Regions from separate parts of the Nocardia sp. BMG111209 genome, predicted to be linked through region 1. Evidence: riboswitches for the same ligand, from Rfam matches in the RefSeq annotation. Region 1 holds a riboswitch; each other region holds the start of a gene.

Region 1 (6,266 bases):
ACCAGGCGCTGCATGTACGCGAAGAAACTGTGCCGGGCGCCCAGAGGGACGCTGGGTGGCTTGAGCGGCTTCTTGGCCATCGTGGCAATCTCCCGTGCTCGAACGCTGGGCACCTGCGGGTTTCAACCTCATTGACTCCGGATTTGCCCTGCTCTTCTCCTGTCGAGCCGAAGTACTTGATCCCGAGCGATCAAGACTGAGACTCTGCTTCTGGCGCCAACTTTAGGCGTCAAGTATGTTTCTGGTCAATAAACAAACCTGAGGTATGTTTTGGAAGGGTGGATGTATGAACGGAAAGCGGTGGGTCGACCTCATCGCCTTCGCTCTGGTGCTGGTGGCAGTGGTTCTGCTGGTCGTGTACGGGCACGCGCAGGGCGCCGCGCTGATCGCCGCGAGCCAGTTCGTCGCAGCCGGCTATCTGCTCTGGGGCAGGCGGCGATGATCCCGGGATCGCCACCGGCCCGAGGGGTCCGGGCCGCGCGTGCCGACCTGGACCGCGGTGACGAGGAGCACCGATTTTCGTGATCCGGCCACGAGACGATAGACTTCCACCGCCGGAAGGCACGCCGCCTTAGCTCAGTCGGTAGAGCGCTTCACTCGTAATGAAAAGGTCGGGGGTTCGATTCCCCCAGGCGGCTCCACTTTTCCCCTCTCACCGGATGGCGGCCGATAGGCAACATCGGGCACTGCCGAACGGGCCTGTTCATGCAGGCTGCGGCGTCATGCAGCATCCGGTCGGCGACCTTCGGGTATGGCGTGGTGTTGTCGGCGGGGCGCGATAACGGTCGGCTCTTCCGGTGGATCGAGCGAGAGCGGTGCCGGTGATCGACCGGCCGAAATGGCTTGTGCCCCACCATGAGTGGGGCACAAGTGTTCGGGGTGTGGGTCGGTCACGACCGGACGTCGGGGAAGCTCACTCCGCGTTGGGCGTGCCAGCCGCCCTCGGGGGCGTCGTCGTGGTCGGTGGAGCGGCTGAGGTCGGCCCATCGGGTGTCGATGTCGACGCGGTTCTGCCAGGCGTCGCGGCCGATCTCGTAGGCGTCGCTGCCGGCGAGGATGCGCAGCGGGGGTTCGTCCAGGGCGGCGACGGTGAGTACCAGTTGGGCGACCTTGCGGGGGTCGCTGGTCGCGGTGTGCTCGAAATCGGCCATCGCGGCGACCGAGGCGCCGAGGGTGGGCCGGTAGGGCTCGCTGATCTCGGGGATGGTCATCGATGAGCCGGCCCAGTCGGTGCGCATGCCGCCGGGTTCCACGACGGTGATCTTGATGCCGAGCGCGCCCACCTCGGCGGCGAGGGCCTCGCTGAAGCCGCCGACTGCCCACTTCGCGGACTGGTAGGCGGTCATGCCGGGGCCGCCGACGCGACCGCCGACCGAGGAGATCTGGATGATCCTTCCGCCGCCCTGCTTGCGCAGGATCGGCACCACCGCCTTGGTGACGTAGACGGTGCCGAGGAAATTGGTTTCGATCTGCCGGCGGAAGACCTCCAGTGTGGTGTCCTCCAGTGCGACGCGGTCGCCCTGACCGGCATTGTTGACCACGACATCCAGGCGGCCGAAGGCGGCGACGCCGTTGGCGACAGCTGTTTCGGCGGCGGCCGGGTCGGTGACGTCCAGCGCCTCGACGTGGATGCGGTCGCCGTACTTCTCGGCGAGGTCGTCGAGCGAGCGCGGGTTGCGGGCGGTGGCGACCACGCGGTGACCGGCGTCCAGCGCCTGCTCGACGATCTGACGGCCGAGCCCGCGCGAAGAACCGGTGACGAAGAATACCGAGCTCACGGTGGTGAGTCCTCTCTGACGGGTAACGCAATGTGCTTGCGTTATAGACGATAGGCCGATCCCACGGTTAAGTCAATGGCCTTGCGTTATCGTGTGGGGGTGGGTTCGACGAGGCAACGCGCCCGATCGGTGCAGGACAAGGAACTGCGGAAAACCGCGCTGCTGGCGGCCGCGCGGGAGCTGGCGGTGGAGCAGGGGGTGCGCGAGGTCACGCTGACCGCGGTGACCGCGCGGGTCGGGCTGCATCCCTCCGCCTTGCGGCGGTATTTCGAATCGCGGGAGGAGCTGCTGCTCGAACTCGCGCAGGACGGGTGGGCGGACTGGCGGGACGGGCTGCTGGCCGAGCTCGGTGCGGCGCGTGGCCTGGAGGCCGACCGGATCGCCGTCCTCGTCGCCGAGTCGATGGTGCGGTTGCCGCTGTTCTGCGATCTGCTCACCCACGTCGCCCTGAGTCTGGAGGGTGCGGTGCGGATCGAGCGGGCGCGGCAGTACAAGTTCGCCGCCGGCAGCGCCTACGACGCGATGGTCGCGGCCGTGGTCGCGGCGTCCGCCGACCTCGACAAGGTCGCGGCGCAGCTCGTGCTGACGGGTGCGATGACCATCGGGGCGTACCTGTACCAGCTGTCCCAGCCGACCGAGACGCTGCGCCGGCTGTACGAGGAGCAACCGCGGTGGGCGCACAGCGCATTGCGTTTCCGCGAGCAGCTCACGACGCTGCTCACGGCCGTCGCCGTGGGTGCGCGGCCGAGTGTGCGGCGGACCACCGGCGAGCCGCTACCGGACGTGGTCGTCGAGGAGTGAGTGCGGCTCCCGGTTGCCGTGGGAATGCCGTTGCGGTGGTGTCGGATTCGATCGCCCGGTCGGCGGGGCACAGCTTGCCCCTCTACTCTGGTGCCATGCGCAGGTCGTTGCCTCCGGTCGCATCTCGGGTGTCGGACACGCTCATCGCACGTGGGCATCACGGGGTGATCATCACGCAAACCGAGCCCACGCATTCCGCTGAACAGGCGGCGCGGGCGCTCGGGGTGGACGTCGGCGCGATCACGGAGTCGATGGTGTACCTGCTCGACGACGAACCGGTGTTGCTGCTGGTTTCCGGGGCGCACGGGGTGGATCTGGCCCGGACCGGGGACCGGCTGGAAGGGACGCTGACGCCCGCCCCGGCGGCGACCGCCCGGGAGGTGACCGGGCAGCCGATCGGCGGTATCGCGCCGGTGGGCCATCCCACGAATCTGCCCACCTACGTGGACAATGCGCTGTCGGAATACCGGGAGCTGTGGGCGGCCGGAGGCCATCCGAACACCGTCTTCCGCACCTCGTTCCCGGAGTTGGTGCGGATCACCGCGGGGCTGTCGATCGACGTCGACTAGGCGGTGTGACGCCGGTCATCCGTCCTCCCGGCGAGGGTCGCGATCGCGCGACGTAGTTTGGAACTGTGAGCAGATCTCCCGACGCGGAACTACGGGCGTCCGTGGGCTCGGACGGCATTCCGGCCGAGCAGTACCGGTCGGCCATGCGGCATTATCCGGCCGGTGTGACCATCGTCACGCTCGCGGGTGCGGACGGGCCGGTGGGGTTCACCGCCACCTCGTTCGCCTCGCTGTCGCTCGAGCCGCCGCTGATCTCGTTCAACATCGCGCACACCTCCTCCAGCATCGCGTCGATGCTGGGCGCGGATTCGCTGGTCGTGCACTTCCTCGGCGAGCATCAGCAGGAGCTGGCGCGGCGGTTCTCCCGGGAGGCCGGACAGCGGTTCAGCGAACCCGCGCTGTGGACCACGCTCGACTCCGGCGAGCCGGTGCTGCACGGGACGCCGCTCTGGGTGCGGGCGACCGTGTGGGAACGTTTCGCGATCGGTGACCACACCCTGGTCGTGGGCCTGGTGACCCGGGTGCACGACGAGACCGGCGCCGCGCCCCTGGCCGCGCCGCTGCTGTACTACAACGGCGCCTATCACCGGGCCACCGCCCTGGACTGATCAGGCCGCCGACGCCGCGGTGCCGATGCCCAGCGCCGTCAGCACGCCCGCGCTGATCTGTTCCAGCCGGGCCCGGGTGCGCGGCCGCCGCAGCAGTTCGATCGCGCGGGCGGCCAGCGTCGCCAGCAGTACCATCTCGACGGCGGCGACCGTCGATTCGATCGCGCCGAGCGCCAGCGCGTTCAGGAAGGTGACCGTCGTGAGGAACTGCGGGAGCACCGCCAGATAGAACAATCCGACCTTCGGATTCAGCAGGCACGACAGCAGGCCCGCGCTGAATGCGGACGGCACGGTCGCCGTGCTGGCCCGGGTGTCCGCCGGCTCGCCGTCCGCGCGGGCCCGGCGATGTTCGATCAGCGTCCGAATTCCGAGATATATCAAGTAGATTCCGCCGACCACCTTCACCGCGCGGTAGGCGGTCGCAGATTGCTCGAGCAGGGCCGCCACCCCGGCCGCGACCACGGTTGCCCAGACGATGCCACCGACCGCGGAACCGAGCGCCGCCGCGATCCCGTGCCGGCGCCCGGCGATCGAGAAGCGCAGGACCAGGAAGGTGTCCGGGCCGGGGGTGATGGCCAGCAGTACGCACAGTCCGGTGAATCCGAGCAGCAGGGAGACGGTCACCGTTCGATATAAGCGCAGGTCGGATCGGGATGGCAAGGCGATTACGGCGAGTCCCCCCGGACATGCGCGGCGACACGTCCGAATCTTGACAAGGGTTCGGGCCAGTGCCTATCTTCAGCTCAGGTCATGAGTGCCAGCGTCAAGCCCCGGCTTGCTGGCCGGCAACCCTCCTCCGCGGCGGGGTGCTCCGGGTGACGACCGGGCCGCAGCCCGACCGGGCTCGGCAAGCGCGGACTCCGACTTTTTTCCTCGTCGTTTCCGGAGTCCCCGAACCGAAGGGATTGCGTGATGACCGCTGTTCTCGACCCGACCTGTGCCGCCCAGGTATCCGGCGCCGACCTGCAGGTTCCGCTGGTGTCCGGTGGCACCGTGCGCTACGCGAATTTCGACTACGCCGCCAGCGCCCCGGCCCTGGCACAGGTCACCGACCGGGTGTCGGAGTTGCTGCCCTACTACGCGAGCGTGCATCGCGGGGCCGGATACGCCTCGCGGATCTCCACCGACTGCTACGAGGCCGCCCGGACCTCGGTGTCCCGGTTCCTGGGCTGTACCGACGACCAGGTCGTGGTGTTCACCCGCAACACCACGGACTCGCTGAACCTGCTGGCCGCCTGCGTACCCGGCGATACCGTGGTGCTCGACATCGAACATCACGCCAACTTCCTGCCGTGGCTGCGGCACGGGCGGCGGGTGGTCCGGGCCGCCGACACCGTGGCCGAGACGATCCGCCGGGTGGTCGCGGAGCTGTGTACCAAACCCGCTGCGCTGCTTGCCATCACGGGTGCGTCGAACGTCACCGGTGAGGTGCTGCCGCTGGAACGGCTCGCGACCGTCGCGCACGAGTGCGGGGCCCGAATCCTGGTGGATGCCGCGCAATTGGCGCCGCATCGGCGAATCGACCTGCGGCACAGCGGAATCGACTACCTCGCCTTTTCCGGGCACAAGCTGTACGCGCCGTTCGGCGCGGGAGTGCTGGTGGGCCGCCGGGATTGGCTGGATGCCGCCGAGCCGTACCTGGCCGGCGGCGGGGCGGTCCGAGAGGTCCGCACGACCGGTGTCGACTGGGCGCCCGCGCCGCAGCGGCACGAGGCCGGATCGCCGAATGTCCTCGGCGTGGCGGCCCTGGCCGCGGCCTGTGATGCGCTCACCGAACTGCAGGAGCGGGCCACCGAACACGAGCGGCGGCTGGCGATCCGGCTGCGCGAGGGGCTGGGCGGTATCGCGGGGGTGCGCTTCCTGCGCATCTGGTCGGACAGCGCCGACAGCGTCGGCATCGTGACCTTCACCCTCGACGGTGTCGAACCGGGCCGGGTGGCGGCGTATCTGTCCGCCGAACACGGGATCGGGGTGCGCGACGGCCGATTCTGCGCGCATCCGCTGCTCGCCCGGCTCGGCGTCGACGGCGCGATCCGGGCCAGTATCGGCCTGGGCACCACCGCGGCCGATGTGGATCGTCTGGTCGACGCGATCGATGTGCTGGTGCGGCGGGGGCCGTCGTGGGAGTACACGTGCGCGGACGGCCACTGGAATCCCCAGCCGGAGACCCGGCCACGGCTGACCGCTCAGGACGCCGGCGGTGCGGCGCCGTGTTCCTTCTGAACGGTCAGAACACCAGATAGCGTTCGGCGAGCTGCTCCACCAGCGGGTCGTCGTCGGCGACCGACTCCAGTGCGTCGAGGTCGGTCGCCACGGCGACCAGACGGGGATCGTCCAGGTCCGGATCGTAGGGCCCGTCCTCCCGGAGCTGTCGCATCAACTTCTCGCGCACCCGGTTCTTCAGGGAATCGATCATGCCGTCAGCATGCCCAGTACCGGGCGGATGTCACGGTCACCACGCCGTCGGCCGGGTCACACCGGCGCCAGCCAGCTGCCCCACGGCGTGTTGC
Region 2 (6,266 bases), on a different contig from region 1:
GATGCCACGGGTACGGTGCGGGCGGTGGAGGCCCGCGGCGGCACGATGCTGCCCGGCTCGATCGACTGCCGCTGTGACCGGGTGTTCCCGCTGCACGATACGACCGTCGGCTGGTGGCGCCCGCCCGGCGACTTCGTGCAGGCGGATCTGCACGAACCGAATCCAGCTGTGCGCGTGACGATTTCGCTGCCACCTCCGGAGGATCCGGTTGCTCCGGGCAACCTGCTGGGCGTGGCGCGGCTGCTGGCCGCCGACGATCGGACACTGGTGCTCGCCGAGACCGAGTCCCCGCCGGGAGCGAGCTGGGGTCTGACCCATCTCTTCTCGGCCGAGACCGATACCGGTGCCGTACGTCCCCTCGGCCGGATCGACGGAGTCAACACCGCGGTCGATCGGGTCGCCCTGCACCCGTCGGGCCGGGAACTGGCCATGCCGGGTTATCAGCGCGACGGAAAGACCTGCGGCACCGCGAGATTGCTGTGGATGGAGCTGTCCGCCGCCCGGCCGGAACGGCTCGACCTGCCACCGGACGCCGGCTGTTCGATCCTGATCGACGTCCGCTGGGACGCCGGGGTGCTCACCGTCGCCGAATTGCAGTGGCAGCCGGGCACTCCGGACCGGCCGACCGCCGGTGTGGTCTGGTCGCGGCGCGGCGCGGGATGGGAGCGCCGCGGTGGTGACGACGTGCTCCGGCATCTCACCCTCACACCGTCGGCAACGGTCCAGCTGCGGCGCGGCGACCACGATCGCGTGCACACCGAGCACACCGGTGAACTGGTGCTGGCCACGGACGACGAGGTCCGGGTACTGGCGCACGATGTGCTCGAGGTCCGCCTGCCCTACCCCTGAGCGGGCAAGCCGTCCTCTACCCCTGAGCGGGCAAGCCGTTCCCTATCCCTGAGCGGGCAATCCGTCCTTATCCCTGAGCGGGCAGGTCGATCTCGAACCGCTTGAACCGGGAGGTGGCGCCGCCGGTCAGTCGCACCGCGCTCTTGGGAACACGGAAGTGCCGGGCCAGCGCCTCGGCGGCGGCCCGGTTGGCCTTGCCCTCGACCGCCGGAGCGCGCACGTACACCTGCAGCGTGCCGTCCGCCGCCGTCTGCACCAGCGGACCCTTGCTGCTGTTGGGCTTGACGACCACCCGGATCACCGTCGGCACCGGCGGCTCCGATCGGTGTCACACGCCACCCGGGAACCCCAGCTGCCGCCACGCCTCGTACACGGCGACCGCCGCCGCGTTCGACAGGTTCATCGAGCGCCGGCCGGGCAGCATCGGGATGCGCACCCCGTCGGTGACGAGCGGGTCGGCGATCACCTCGTCGGGCAGCCCGGTGGGTTCCGGCCCGAACAGCAGGACATCGCCCCGGCGGTACTCGATATCGGTGTAGCGGCGGGTGGCGCGTGCGGTGAACGCGAACACCCGTTCCGGTGTGATCGCCGCCCAGGCGGCCGCCAGATCCCGGTGCACCCGCACCGACGCGAGGTCGTGGTAGTCCAGTCCGGCGCGCCGGAGCTTCGGCTCGGACAGATCGAATCCGAGCGGTTCGATCAGATGTAGTTCGCACCCGGTGCCGGCGACCAGCCGGATCGCGTTACCCGTGTTCGGTGGTATGCGAGGTTCGAAGAACACCAGATGAAGCACGCGGGCCAGTATCCCCGGCCGGTCCGCGATCGAGCGACCCGCCCCGACCCGGGCGGGGATGCGAGAATCGGAACGTGACCGAGACCCCTGTGACCCTGCCGTCGCGCTCCGCAGCAGTCGGGCGGTTCTTCCGCACCCACCTGCCGATGTCGCTGGTGGTGGCGGTGCTGGTGGTGGCGGTGGTGTTCGTCGCGGAGGATCGGTGGCGGCGTGGCGCGTTCTTCGTCGGGGGCGCGGTCCTGCTGGCGGCCGCGCTGCGGCTGTGTGTCCCGACCGCCCGGGTGGGCCTGCTGGCGGTGCGCAGCAGGCCCTTCGACATCGCGGCCTACGCCGTGCTCGGCGGGGCCATCGTCACCCTGGCCGCGACGATCAGCAGTCTGGGTGTCGACTGACCGAGCCGTCGCGGGCGGATCGGGCCAGATCCATCGTCTGGACCAGTAACTTGCCGACCGCGGTGGTCTCGGTGAGGAAGCCGTCGTGCCCGTCGCGGGAATGCACGATCTCGAGTCCCCGGCAACCGGGCAGCAGATCCGCCAGCTCCTGCTGGGTACGCAGCGGGTACAGCCGATCGGAGTCGACACCGCCCACCACGCACGGCACCGCGGTACTCGCCAGCGCGGCCTCGATGCCGCCGCGGCCGCGGCCCACGTCGTGGCGGTTCATCGCCTCGGTGAGCAGTACGTAGGTGGCCGGATCGAACCGGGCGACCAGCTTGTCGGCCTGGTGTTCCAGGTAGCTCTGCACCGCGTAGCGGCCGCCGGTCCGGGGATCCTCGCCCTGCTGGGCCTGATTCTCGAAGCGGTGGTCGAGCTCGAACTCGGTGCGATAGGTCAGATGCGCGATGCGGCGGGCCAGGCCCATCCCGGTCCGCGGCGTGCGGCCGGTGCCGTGATAATCGCCACCCTGCCAATCCGGATCGGCGGTGATGGCCGCGATCTGGGTGGTCTGGGTGCCGATCTGATCGGCGGTGGCACGTGCGCCGACGGCCAGGATCAGCGCGGCGCCGACGCGCTGCGGGTACCCGACCATCCACTCCAGCACCCGCATACCGCCCATGGATCCGCCGACCACCGCGGCCACCCGGTCGATGCCCAGCAGATCGGCCAGCATCACCTCGGCGGTCACCTGGTCGCGGATGGAGATCTCGGGAAACCTTGTGCCCCAGGGCTTTCCGTCCGGAGCGGGACTCGTCGGCCCGGTGCTGCCCTTGCAGCCGCCGAGCACGTTGGTGGCGATCACACACCATTCGTCGGTGTCCAGCGGCGCACCCGGTCCGACGATGCCGTCCCACCAGCCCGCCAGCTGATGCAGGCGGTCCGGCGCGCCGATCACGTGCGAGTCACCGGTGAGGGCGTGCTCGACGAGCACCACATTGTCCAGATTCGGTGACAGCTCACCCCAGCGCTGCACGGCGAGAATCGCGTCGGGGACGACCGCCCCGCTCTCCAGCCGCACATCCCCGAGGGCGACGGTGCCCAGGGTGCCGTCGGCGGGCGGCAACAGGGCCGCTGCGGTCCGTGCGTCGATGTCCACGGTCACCGCGCCGCCACCGTGCCGGACCCGGGATACACCGCAGCGAACGAGAAGTCACGCACCCCTTCGAGGGTAGCGAGGCGATGGCGAACGCCCGATACGTCCGCGGCGCAACCGATACCGGGCGCAATGGGGTTACTCATGGTCGTGCTCCTGACGTCGCGCTTGCTTCCGGCCTTCTCGGAAGCCCGGTCATCACCCGGAGCACCCCACCGCAACTGGAGGGTTGCCGACCAGCGAGCCGGGGCTTGGCGCTGGTGCTCATGACCTGCCCTGGATGGTATCGGATTGCGTTCCGATGCTGTCAAAGGGTTGCGCCGGAGTTACTCGGCAGCGGCCATCGGACGCGCGCACACCCGCTGGAACTCGTCGTAGGCCGCCTGCACGGCCCGGACCATCAGGTCCGGGGCGGCCGCCGGGGGGCATTCGGCCAGCGCGCTGTCGCACTCCATACCGGTGCGGATGACGGCGTGCCAGGTGGCGGCGATCAGGCGTACGGTCAGTGAGTCGGCATCGAGGCCGAGGCGCTCGCCGAGCGCCGCGTTGAGCTCGGCGGTCTTGGTATCGATGAAGTCCATGCTGCGCGAGCGCACCGCGGCGCTGGCCCGCATGATCCGCTGCATCTGCTGGAACCACGAGAACGGCAGCGTCTCGTCGGTGGTGCTGAGCTCGGCCACGACCAGGTGGGCATTGCGCAGCGCGAGCAGTTCGTTGCCGGTGATGGGCTGATTGCGCAGCTCGACGGCGACGCGCCGGCCCCACTCCTCGGTGGGAGCCAGGATGATGTCCTCTTTGAGTTCGAAGTACCGGTTCACCGTGCGTGGCGAGACGTCGGCGGCGTCGGCGATCTGCTCGACGGTCGTCGCCTCGAAGCCCTGACTGTCGCAGAGCTGCAGCGCAACTTCGATGATCCGGCGCCGGGTCTGCTCCTTCTTGCGTTCGCGCAGACCGGCCCGGGGCTGACAGGACGAGGAGCCGAGCATCTACGCATTCTAACTCCGTGTTACGAGTTCATGACCAGAGATGCCAAATGTCGCAGTCAGACATTTTTCTCTTGACGCCATTTGACTGGCGGTGACACGATGGCGTCATCTTGCTTCCTACTCAGGAGTTCTCCCCCATGACCGACCTCGGGATCGCAGTACACGAATCCCCGGCCACCGACGCCGAGCGCGGTCGCTCGACCCGGTGGTGGGCCCTGGGCGTGCTCGCCCTGGCTCAACTGATGGTGGTGCTCGACGCCACCATCGTCACGATCTCGCTGCCGTTCGCCCAGCGTGACCTGCACATCAGTGACGGCGACAAGCAGTGGATGCTCACCGCGTACACGCTCATCTTCGGCGGTCTGCTGCTGCTCGGCGGCCGGCTCGCCGACTACCTCGGCCGCCGGCGGATGTTCCTGATCGGCCTGGTCGGCTTCGCCGCCGCCTCGGCCCTGGCCGGACTGGCCCAGAACGCCGGCGAGCTGTTCGCCGGCCGGGCATTGCAGGGCGCGTTCGCGGCCGTGCTGGCCCCGGCGGCGCTGTCGCTGGTCTCGGTGACCTTCACCGAACCGCGCGAGCGGGCGCGGGCCTTCGGCGCCTTCGCCGGGGTGTCCGCCGGTGGCGCGGCCATCGGCCTGATCGTCGGCGGCGCGCTCACCGAGTACGCCGACTGGCGCTGGTGCCTGCTGGTCAACACGCCGGTGGCGTTGCTGGCCCTGGTCGGCGCGTTCGCCTTCGTCATCCGCGATGTGCCCGCCCCGCGGACCGGCGGCTACGACGTGCCCGGCGCGGTGACCGTCACCCTCGGCCTGATCTCGATCGTGTACGGATTCAGCCGTGCCGCCGAGGACGGCTGGCTGGCCGCCACCACGCTCGCGCTGCTGATCGCCGGTGTCGCGCTGCTCGCGGCCTTCGTCGTGATCGAACGCCGTTCGGTCAACCCGCTGCTGCCGTTGCACATCCCCGGTGAGATCAACCGCGGCGGCTCCTATCTGGTGGCACTGCTGGTGCCGATCGCCATGTTCGCGATGTTCATCAACCTGAGCTACTACCTGCAGGTCACCCTCGGGTACAGCTCGCTGAAGGCCGGTGTCGCGTTCCTGCCGTTCCCGATCGGCATCATCATCTCCGCCGGGGTCACCAGCACCCTGCTGCCCCGCATCGGCCCGCGGCCGCTGATGATCGGCGGCGGCATCCTCGGCATCGCGGGACTGGTCTACCTGGCCCAGCTGCACTACGGCGCCGGTTTCGGCGTGAGCGTGCTGCCGGCCATCTCGCTGATCGCGCTCGGCATGGGCGCGCTGTTCGTCTCGATGCAGACCACGGCCATGCATCAGGTGGAGGCCGAGGACTCCGGCGTCGCCAGCGCGCTGCTCAACGCCGCCCAGCAGGTCGGCGGCGCGATCGGCACCGCCCTGCTCACCAGCATCTCGGTGCAGGTCGCGCAGCGCTATGCCGAGCACCACGCGACCGTCGACCACGTCGCCGCCCGCGCGGCCATCCACAGCTACGACGTGGCCTTCTACATCGGCGCGGGATTCTTCGCGGCGGCCATCCTGATCGTGGCGCTGATGATCCGCGACAAGCCGGAACACCTGCTCGAGGGCGCCGAGCACGTCTCGGTCGGTGTCTGATATCTCACACTCCGGCGGTGCCGGGCGCCGATTCGCGGCGCCCGGCACCGCCGTGTGGTGTCCGGCGCCCCGACCCGGGCTGAACGGCTGTCCACCGCGGTTATGCATACTTGGTATGGCGGCATGCGTGACCTGCGCCACCGCGCTGGGATGATGGGCCGGTCCCGGGAAGGGCCGCCCCCTGGAAGTGAGACACAGCGCACCAGTACGCTTGTCTTGTTTAAGCACCCGCAAGTCTCGTGGACAGCGCGGGACGTATACGTTGTCGTTGAACAGCTGGGGTCCGCTCACAAGCGTGTTCGCCTGGCCTGTGCAATGGGAGCACCTTCCTAGGAGGACACGAAGATCCATGTCCAAGATCAAGGTTGAAGGCACCGTCGTCGAACTCGACGGCGACGAGATGACCCGGATCATCTGGCAGTTCATCAAGGACAAGCTGATCCACCCGTACCTCGACGTGAACCTCGAGTACTA
Region 3 (6,266 bases), 790 kb from region 1:
GGTCCACCGACAGCGCGGGCAGCTTGCTGATCACCGGTTGCAGCGAGCCCAGGGTGGATCCGTCGATGTAGAGCTCGACATGCCAGCGGACCAGGTCCCAGGCGCGGCGCGCCTGCTGGGTCAGGGTGACGATATCGCCGGCGGCGCGTTTCAGGTTGAATCGCAGCGCCCGCACGCCGTGGCGGTGCAGTTCCAGGATCTGCTCGTCGGTGGTGTCGGGGTGCAGATTGGTCACCCCGACCCAGCCCGGCCCGAGCTCGGTCAGCGCCGCCCGCAGGAAGCTCTGATCGGTGCCCTGGAACGAACCGCTGACCACCGCACCACCGTCGACATCGAAGTGCGCCATGCGCTTTCGATAGTCGGCGATGGTGTAGGGCGGCGGCAGGTAGCCCTCGTTCACGACCAACGGGAACCGCGGGTCGACGATGTGGAAATGGGCATCGAACACGTGATCAGCATGCCTCGAGACGGGGACGGATGGGGATCCGGGCGACTCGCCGGGGGGATGCCGGACGACTATCGATATCCGGTGATCAGCGCTTGTGCGGTTCGCTCGCCGCGAGCATTTCGTCTCGTTCGACGACCTTCACCCGCTCGCGGCCCTGCGGTTCGCCGAGGGCGCGTTCGTGGGCGTCGAGGCGGTACCAACCGGCCCAGGTGGTGAACGGGATGCCCTTGCTCTCCAGCCAGCCGGTCACCGCGTCCGGTTCCGGTTCCGGGGCGGGGGTGAAATTCGGGGCGTCGTCGAGCAGGCAGGCGATGGTCTCGTTCGCGTCGCCCTTGGTGTGACCGATCAGGCCGACCGGGCCGCGCTTGATCCAGCCGGTGACATAGGTGCCGGGCAGGTAGCGGCCGTCGCCGTCGGCGTGCTCGTCGGCCAGCACCCGGCCGGCCTCGTTCGGGACGGTGCCCGCCTGGTCGTCGAACGGCAGCTGGGCGATGTTCTGCGACAGGTAGCCGACGGCGCGGTAGACCGCCTGCACGTCCCAGGTGTTGAACTCGCCGGTGCCCTTCACGTTGCCGGTGCCGTCGAGCGCGGTGCGTTCGGTGCGCAGGCCCGCGACCTTGCCGTGCTCGTCGCCGAGGATCTCCGCGGGGCTCTCGAAGAAGTGCAGGAACAACTTGTGCGGGCGAGCGCCGACGTCGCGGATGGCCCACTGCTCGAGGGTGTTGCAGACCATATCGGCCTGCTTCGAATGCCGGCGCGCGGCTTCCGAACCCTCGTCGTAGTCGATGTCCTCCGGGTCGACGATGACCTCGATATTGGGAGAGTGGTCCAGTTCCCGCAGCTCGAGCGGGGTGAACTTGGCCTGCGCGGGACCGCGGCGGCCGAATACGTGGACCTCGAGGGCCTTGTTGGCGCGCAGGCCCGCGTAGACGTTCGGCGGGATCTCCGTCGGGAGCAGTTCGTCACCGGTCTTGGCGAGGACGCGCGCGACGTCGAGGGCGACGTTGCCGACGCCGAGGACGGCGACCTTCTCGGCCTCCAGGGGCCAGCTGCGGGGGACGTCGGGGTGGCCGTCGTACCAGGAGACGAAATCCGCGGCGCCGAAGGAGCCCTCCAGATCGATGCCCTGGATCGGGAGGGCGCGGTCGGCGTTGGCGCCGGTGGAGAAGATGACCGCGTCGTAGAACCTGCGCAGATCCTCGAGGGTGATGTCGCTGCCGTAGTCGATGTTGCCGAGCAGGCGGACCTGCGGCTTGTCGAGAACCTTGTGCAGCGCGGTGACGATGCCCTTGATCCGCGGATGGTCCGGCGCGACGCCGTAGCGGATCAGGCCGAACGGTGCGGGCATCCGCTCGTACAGATCGATGCTCACCTCGGCATCGGACTTCATCAAGGCGTCGGCGGCATAGATGCCCGCCGGTCCGGCACCCACGATGGCGATGCGCAACGGGCGATCCGCACTCTGTCGATCGGCGCTGTGTTCGGTCATTCTCAGGCGCACCCTCTGGTTGGAAACTCTGGTCTCAGCCGTCTTTCTTAGCTTAGGCTAAGTTGACGCTCGGACGGGCTCCCCCCGGCGTCCCCGACATCCCATCGATGCTGCATCGTTGCTGCAAGGATCCGGTTGGCGCCGCGGCGGCCGCCAGTTCCCGAAGATTCTATCGGTGACGGCTATCGCCTCCGTTCCCCCGCCCCCGGCGGGAAATGCCGGGCGTGACTCCCGACACACCGGGCGACCAGGGATGATCAATGCCATGACCACGCCCGACGAGGAACCCGTCGTCATCGATCAGCGGGAAAAGACCCGGTCCGCCCTGCCTTTCCTGGCGGCCTTCGCGATCGCCCTGGTGGTGCTCGTGGCCGTGGTGGTCCTCGAGGCGACCCGGCCCGCCGAGAGAAACCTCACAGATTCCGACAAGATGGCCACCGCGGTGCGCGATTACGCCGACGCCTGGAACGCCGCCGATCCCGCGAAGCTGACCGCGGCGGCCTGTGCCGGATTCGATCCGGCGCGTTCGCCGCTCGCCGCCGCCGCGGGGAAGAAGGTCGATCTCGTCCGGCTCGCCGATCCGAGTATCGACGGCGATCACGGCAAGGTGACCGTGACCGGTTCGGTGGACGGGAAGGAGTCGTCGGGCACCTGGTCGCTGACCCGCTCCGGCGGGGTCTGGCGCGTGTGCGATTGAGGCCGTCGGAGTTTGACAGGCAACCCGATCACCGGGCAATCTCTTTGCAGGTCATGAGTACCAGCGTCAAGCCCCGGCTCGCTGGTCGGCAACCCTCTTTCGCGGCGGGGTGCTCCGGGTGACGACCTGGCCGCGCACCGGCTCCCGGTGCGGCAAGTGCGGATTCTCGAGGAGGTTCGACAGATGAGCTACGCAGGCGATATCACCCCACTGCAGGCGTGGGAATTGTTGCGGGACAACCCGGATGCGGTGCTGGTGGATGTGCGCACCGAGGCCGAGTGGCGGTTCGTCGGGGTGCCCGACACCGCCTCGATCGACCGGCCGACGGCGCTGATCGAATGGGTCGATCTCGGTGGCGCGCGCAACGAGGCCTTCGTCGATCAGCTGAAGCAGGCGCTCGCCGGGCGCGCCGAGGGCAGCGATGCCCCGGTCGTCTTCCTCTGCCGTTCCGGTCAGCGGTCGATCGGCGCGGCGACGGCGGCCACCGCGGCCGGCTTCGCCCCGTCCTACAACGTGCTCGAGGGTTTCGAGGGCGCGCTGGACGAGCAGGCCCATCGTGGCGCCGCCGGCTGGCGGGCGCATGGACTGCCGTGGCGGCAGTCGTGATCGCGGCGGAAACCGAAGGGAGACAGGCATGATCACGGGTGGAGCGTTCGAGAAGCCGTTGCCCTCGGGTGTCGGCCCGGCGACGCTGGGAGTCCGGGGTGGACTGCGGCGCTCCGGTTTCGAGGAGACCTCCGAGGCGCTGTATCTGTCGTCCGGATTCGTCTACGAGAGCGCCGAGGCGGCCGAGGCCGCGTTCACCGGCGACGTCGAGCACTTCGTCTACTCCCGCTACGGCAATCCGACGGTCGCGATGTTCGAGGAGCGGCTGCGCCTGCTCGAGGGCGCCGAGGCCTGTTTCGCCACCGCCAGCGGCATGTCGGCGGTGTTCACCGCACTGGCCGCGCTGCTCGCCGCGGGCGATCGGCTGGTGGCCGCGCGCAGCCTGTTCGGCTCCTGTTTCGTGGTGTGCAACGAGATCCTGCCGCGCTGGGGTGTGGAGACCGTCTTCGTCGACGGTGAGGATCTGGACCAGTGGGAGCAGGCGCTGTCGGTGCCGACCACCGCGGTGTTCTTCGAGACCCCGTCCAATCCGATGCAGACCCTGGTCGATGTGCGCCGGGTCACCGAACTGTCGCACGCCGCGGGCGCGAAGGTGGTGCTGGACAACGTCTTCGCGACCCCGCTGTTGCAGCGCAGCCTGCCGCTGGGTGCGGATGTGGTGGTGTACTCCGGCACCAAGCACATCGACGGTCAGGGCCGGGTGCTCGGCGGGGCCATCCTCGGTGCGAAGGACTACATCGACGGCCCGGTCAAGAACCTCATGCGGCACACCGGTCCGGCGCTGAGCCCCTTCAACGCGTGGACGCTGCTCAAGGGCCTGGAGACGATGCCGCTGCGCGTGATGCAGTCGGCCACCTCGGCGCTGCGGATCGCGGAGTTCCTGGAACAGCATCCGGCCGTGTCCTGGACGAAATACCCGTTCCTGCAGTCACATCCGCAGTACGATCTGGCGCGCAGTCAGATGAGCGGCGGCGGTACGGTCGTCACCTTCGAACTGGCGGCCAATCCGGACGAGGGCAAGAAGCGCGCCTTCGAGGTGCTCAATCGCCTTCGCATCGTGGACATCTCGAACAACCTCGGTGATTCCAAGACCCTCATCACCCATCCGGCGACCACCACGCATCGCGCGATGGGTGCGGAAGGCCGTGCGGCCGTGGGGATCACGGACGGCGTGCTGCGGATCTCGGTGGGCCTGGAGGATATCGACGATCTGCTCGGCGATCTGGATCACGCGCTGGGCTGAGCCGGTACCGGTGGCGTTCGCGTCCGGCGGACGCCACCGAATCCCTCAGCCGGCGAACGGATTCGAGGTGCGGCCGACCAGATCGGCCACCGAATCCAGCACCACCGTGGGGCGGTAGGGGAACTGTTCGAACGAGGCGCGGGTGGAGATGCCCGACATCACCAGGATCGTCCGCATCCCCGCCTCCAGCCCGGCGATCACATCGGTGTCCATCCGGTCGCCGATCATCACCGTGGACTGCGAATGAGCGCCGATGCGGCGCAACGCCGATCGCATCATCAGCGGATTCGGCTTGCCGACGTAGTACGGTTCGCGCCCGGTGGCCCGGGTGATCAGCGCCGCCACCGAACCGGTCGCGGGCAGCAGGCCCTCGCGCGACGGTCCGGTCGCGTCCGGATTGGTCGCGATGAAGCGGGCGCCGCGGTCGACCAGGCGGATCGCGGTGGTGATGGCCTCGAAGGAATACGTGCGGGTCTCGCCGAGCACCACATAGTCCGGATCGCTGTCGGTGAGTACGTAGCCGATCTCGTGCAGCGCGGTGGTGAGGCCGGACTCGCCGACCACATATGCGGTGCCGCCGGGCCGCTGATCGTCGAGGAAGGTGGCCGTCGCCAGCGCGGAGGTCCAGATCGCCTCCTGGGGAATGTCGAGGCCGGAGTGCCGCAGCCGGGCCTGCAGATCGCGCGGCGTGCGAATCGAGTTGTTGGTGAGGACCAGGAACGGGACGCCGTTGGCCTGCAGTTCCGCCAGGAACTTGTCGGCGCCGGGAATCGGATGGTCCTCGTGCACCAGCACGCCGTCCATGTCGGTCAGGTAGGACAGGATCGGTTCGTCGTCTGCCGTCACCGTTCGATTCTCTGCCCGCCGCCGCGAGCGCGCGCGGGCGGGGGTGGATGGTCTCGGACGCGCAGCGTCGATGGTCTCGGACGCGCAGCGTCGGTGGCCTCGACCGACCATCCGCACATAACGGACAGGTCGCTGGTTATGGTCGAGGGTGAATCCCGTGCGCGGCGGAATGCGGTGTGACACCGCGACGCTGCACACGGGTGGGTTGCGGCAACGACATCGAAGTGGACAGGAGTCCCCGCGTGACTGATCTCAAGCTCGGCTACAAGGCGTCGGCGGAACAATTCGGCCCCCGCGAGCTCGTCGAGCTCGGCGTGGCCGCCGAGGAGCACGGTCTGGACAGTGCCACGGTCAGCGATCACTTCCAGCCGTGGCGGCACAACGGCGGGCACGCACCCTTCTCGCTGTCCTGGATGACGGCGGTGGGCGAGCGGACGCAGCGGATCCAGCTGGGCACCTCGGTGCTCACCCCGACCTTCCGGTACAACCCGGCCGTGATCGCGCAGGCGTTCGCGACCATGGGCTGCCTGTACCCGGAGCGCATCATGCTGGGCGTGGGCACCGGTGAGGCGCTCAACGAGATCGCGACCGGCTACAAGGGCGACTGGCCGGAGTTCAAGGAGCGGTTCGCCCGGCTGCGCGAATCCGTGGATCTGATGCGGGCGCTGTGGACCGGCGACCGGGTCGACTTCGACGGCGAGTACTACCACACCGTCGGCGCCTCCATCTACGACGTGCCGAAGGACGGCATCCCGATCTACGTCGCCGCCGGCGGTCCGCTGGTGGCCAAGTACGCCGGTCGGGCCGGCGACGGATTCATCTGCACCTCGGGCAAGGGTATGGACCTGTACACCGAGAAGCTGATGCCCGGCGTCGAGGAGGGTGCGGCGAAGGCCGGCCGGACCCTCGCCGATATCGACCGGATGATCGAGATCAA

What was found. Region 1 has a riboswitch for S-adenosylmethionine ahead of G361_RS0134325 (aminotransferase class V-fold PLP-dependent enzyme). Riboswitches for the same ligand answer to the same signal wherever they lie in the genome.
Region 2: another riboswitch for S-adenosylmethionine. It lies ahead of G361_RS0140820 (homoserine O-acetyltransferase); the one in region 1 lies ahead of G361_RS0134325 (aminotransferase class V-fold PLP-dependent enzyme).
Region 3: another riboswitch for S-adenosylmethionine. It lies ahead of G361_RS0137920 (rhodanese-like domain-containing protein); the one in region 1 lies ahead of G361_RS0134325 (aminotransferase class V-fold PLP-dependent enzyme).

Annotation. Positions count from the first base shown of each region.
Region 1 covers NZ_KB907309.1:683,446-689,711, reverse strand. The annotation lists gene G361_RS45855 (bifunctional diguanylate cyclase/phosphodiesterase) at 1-80, opposite strand, end outside; gene G361_RS49920 (hypothetical protein) at 287-442, shown strand; tRNA gene G361_RS0134355 (tRNA-Thr) at 566-641, shown strand; gene G361_RS0134350 (SDR family NAD(P)-dependent oxidoreductase) at 891-1,778, opposite strand; gene G361_RS0134345 (TetR family transcriptional regulator) at 1,878-2,579, shown strand; gene G361_RS0134340 (YbaK/EbsC family protein) at 2,675-3,148, shown strand; gene G361_RS0134335 (flavin reductase family protein) at 3,292-3,756, shown strand; gene G361_RS0134330 (LysE family translocator) at 3,757-4,380, opposite strand; SAM riboswitch class IV at 4,503-4,616, shown strand; gene G361_RS0134325 (aminotransferase class V-fold PLP-dependent enzyme) at 4,669-5,979, shown strand; gene G361_RS0134320 (hypothetical protein) at 5,984-6,172, opposite strand; gene G361_RS0134315 (DUF2752 domain-containing protein) at 6,229-6,266, opposite strand, start outside.
Region 2 covers NZ_KB907310.1:609,950-616,215, forward strand. The annotation lists gene G361_RS0140800 (hypothetical protein) at 1-849, shown strand, start outside; gene G361_RS0140805 (DUF167 family protein) at 917-1,159, opposite strand; gene G361_RS0140810 (tRNA (cytidine(34)-2'-O)-methyltransferase) at 1,178-1,642, opposite strand; gene G361_RS0140815 (DUF3017 domain-containing protein) at 1,789-2,034, shown strand; gene G361_RS0140820 (homoserine O-acetyltransferase) at 2,012-3,181, opposite strand; SAM riboswitch class IV at 3,332-3,444, opposite strand; gene G361_RS0140825 (TetR/AcrR family transcriptional regulator) at 3,499-4,158, opposite strand; gene G361_RS0140830 (MFS transporter) at 4,296-5,792, shown strand; gene G361_RS0140835 (NADP-dependent isocitrate dehydrogenase) at 6,142-6,266, shown strand, end outside.
Region 3 covers NZ_KB907309.1:1,468,657-1,474,922, forward strand. The annotation lists gene G361_RS0137905 (amidohydrolase) at 1-448, opposite strand, end outside; gene G361_RS0137910 (FAD-dependent oxidoreductase) at 534-1,937, opposite strand; gene G361_RS47580 (hypothetical protein) at 2,203-2,634, shown strand; SAM riboswitch class IV at 2,684-2,799, shown strand; gene G361_RS0137920 (rhodanese-like domain-containing protein) at 2,818-3,240, shown strand; gene G361_RS0137925 (O-succinylhomoserine sulfhydrylase) at 3,269-4,483, shown strand; gene G361_RS0137930 (HAD-IIA family hydrolase) at 4,529-5,287, opposite strand; gene fgd (glucose-6-phosphate dehydrogenase (coenzyme-F420)) at 5,572-6,266, shown strand, end outside.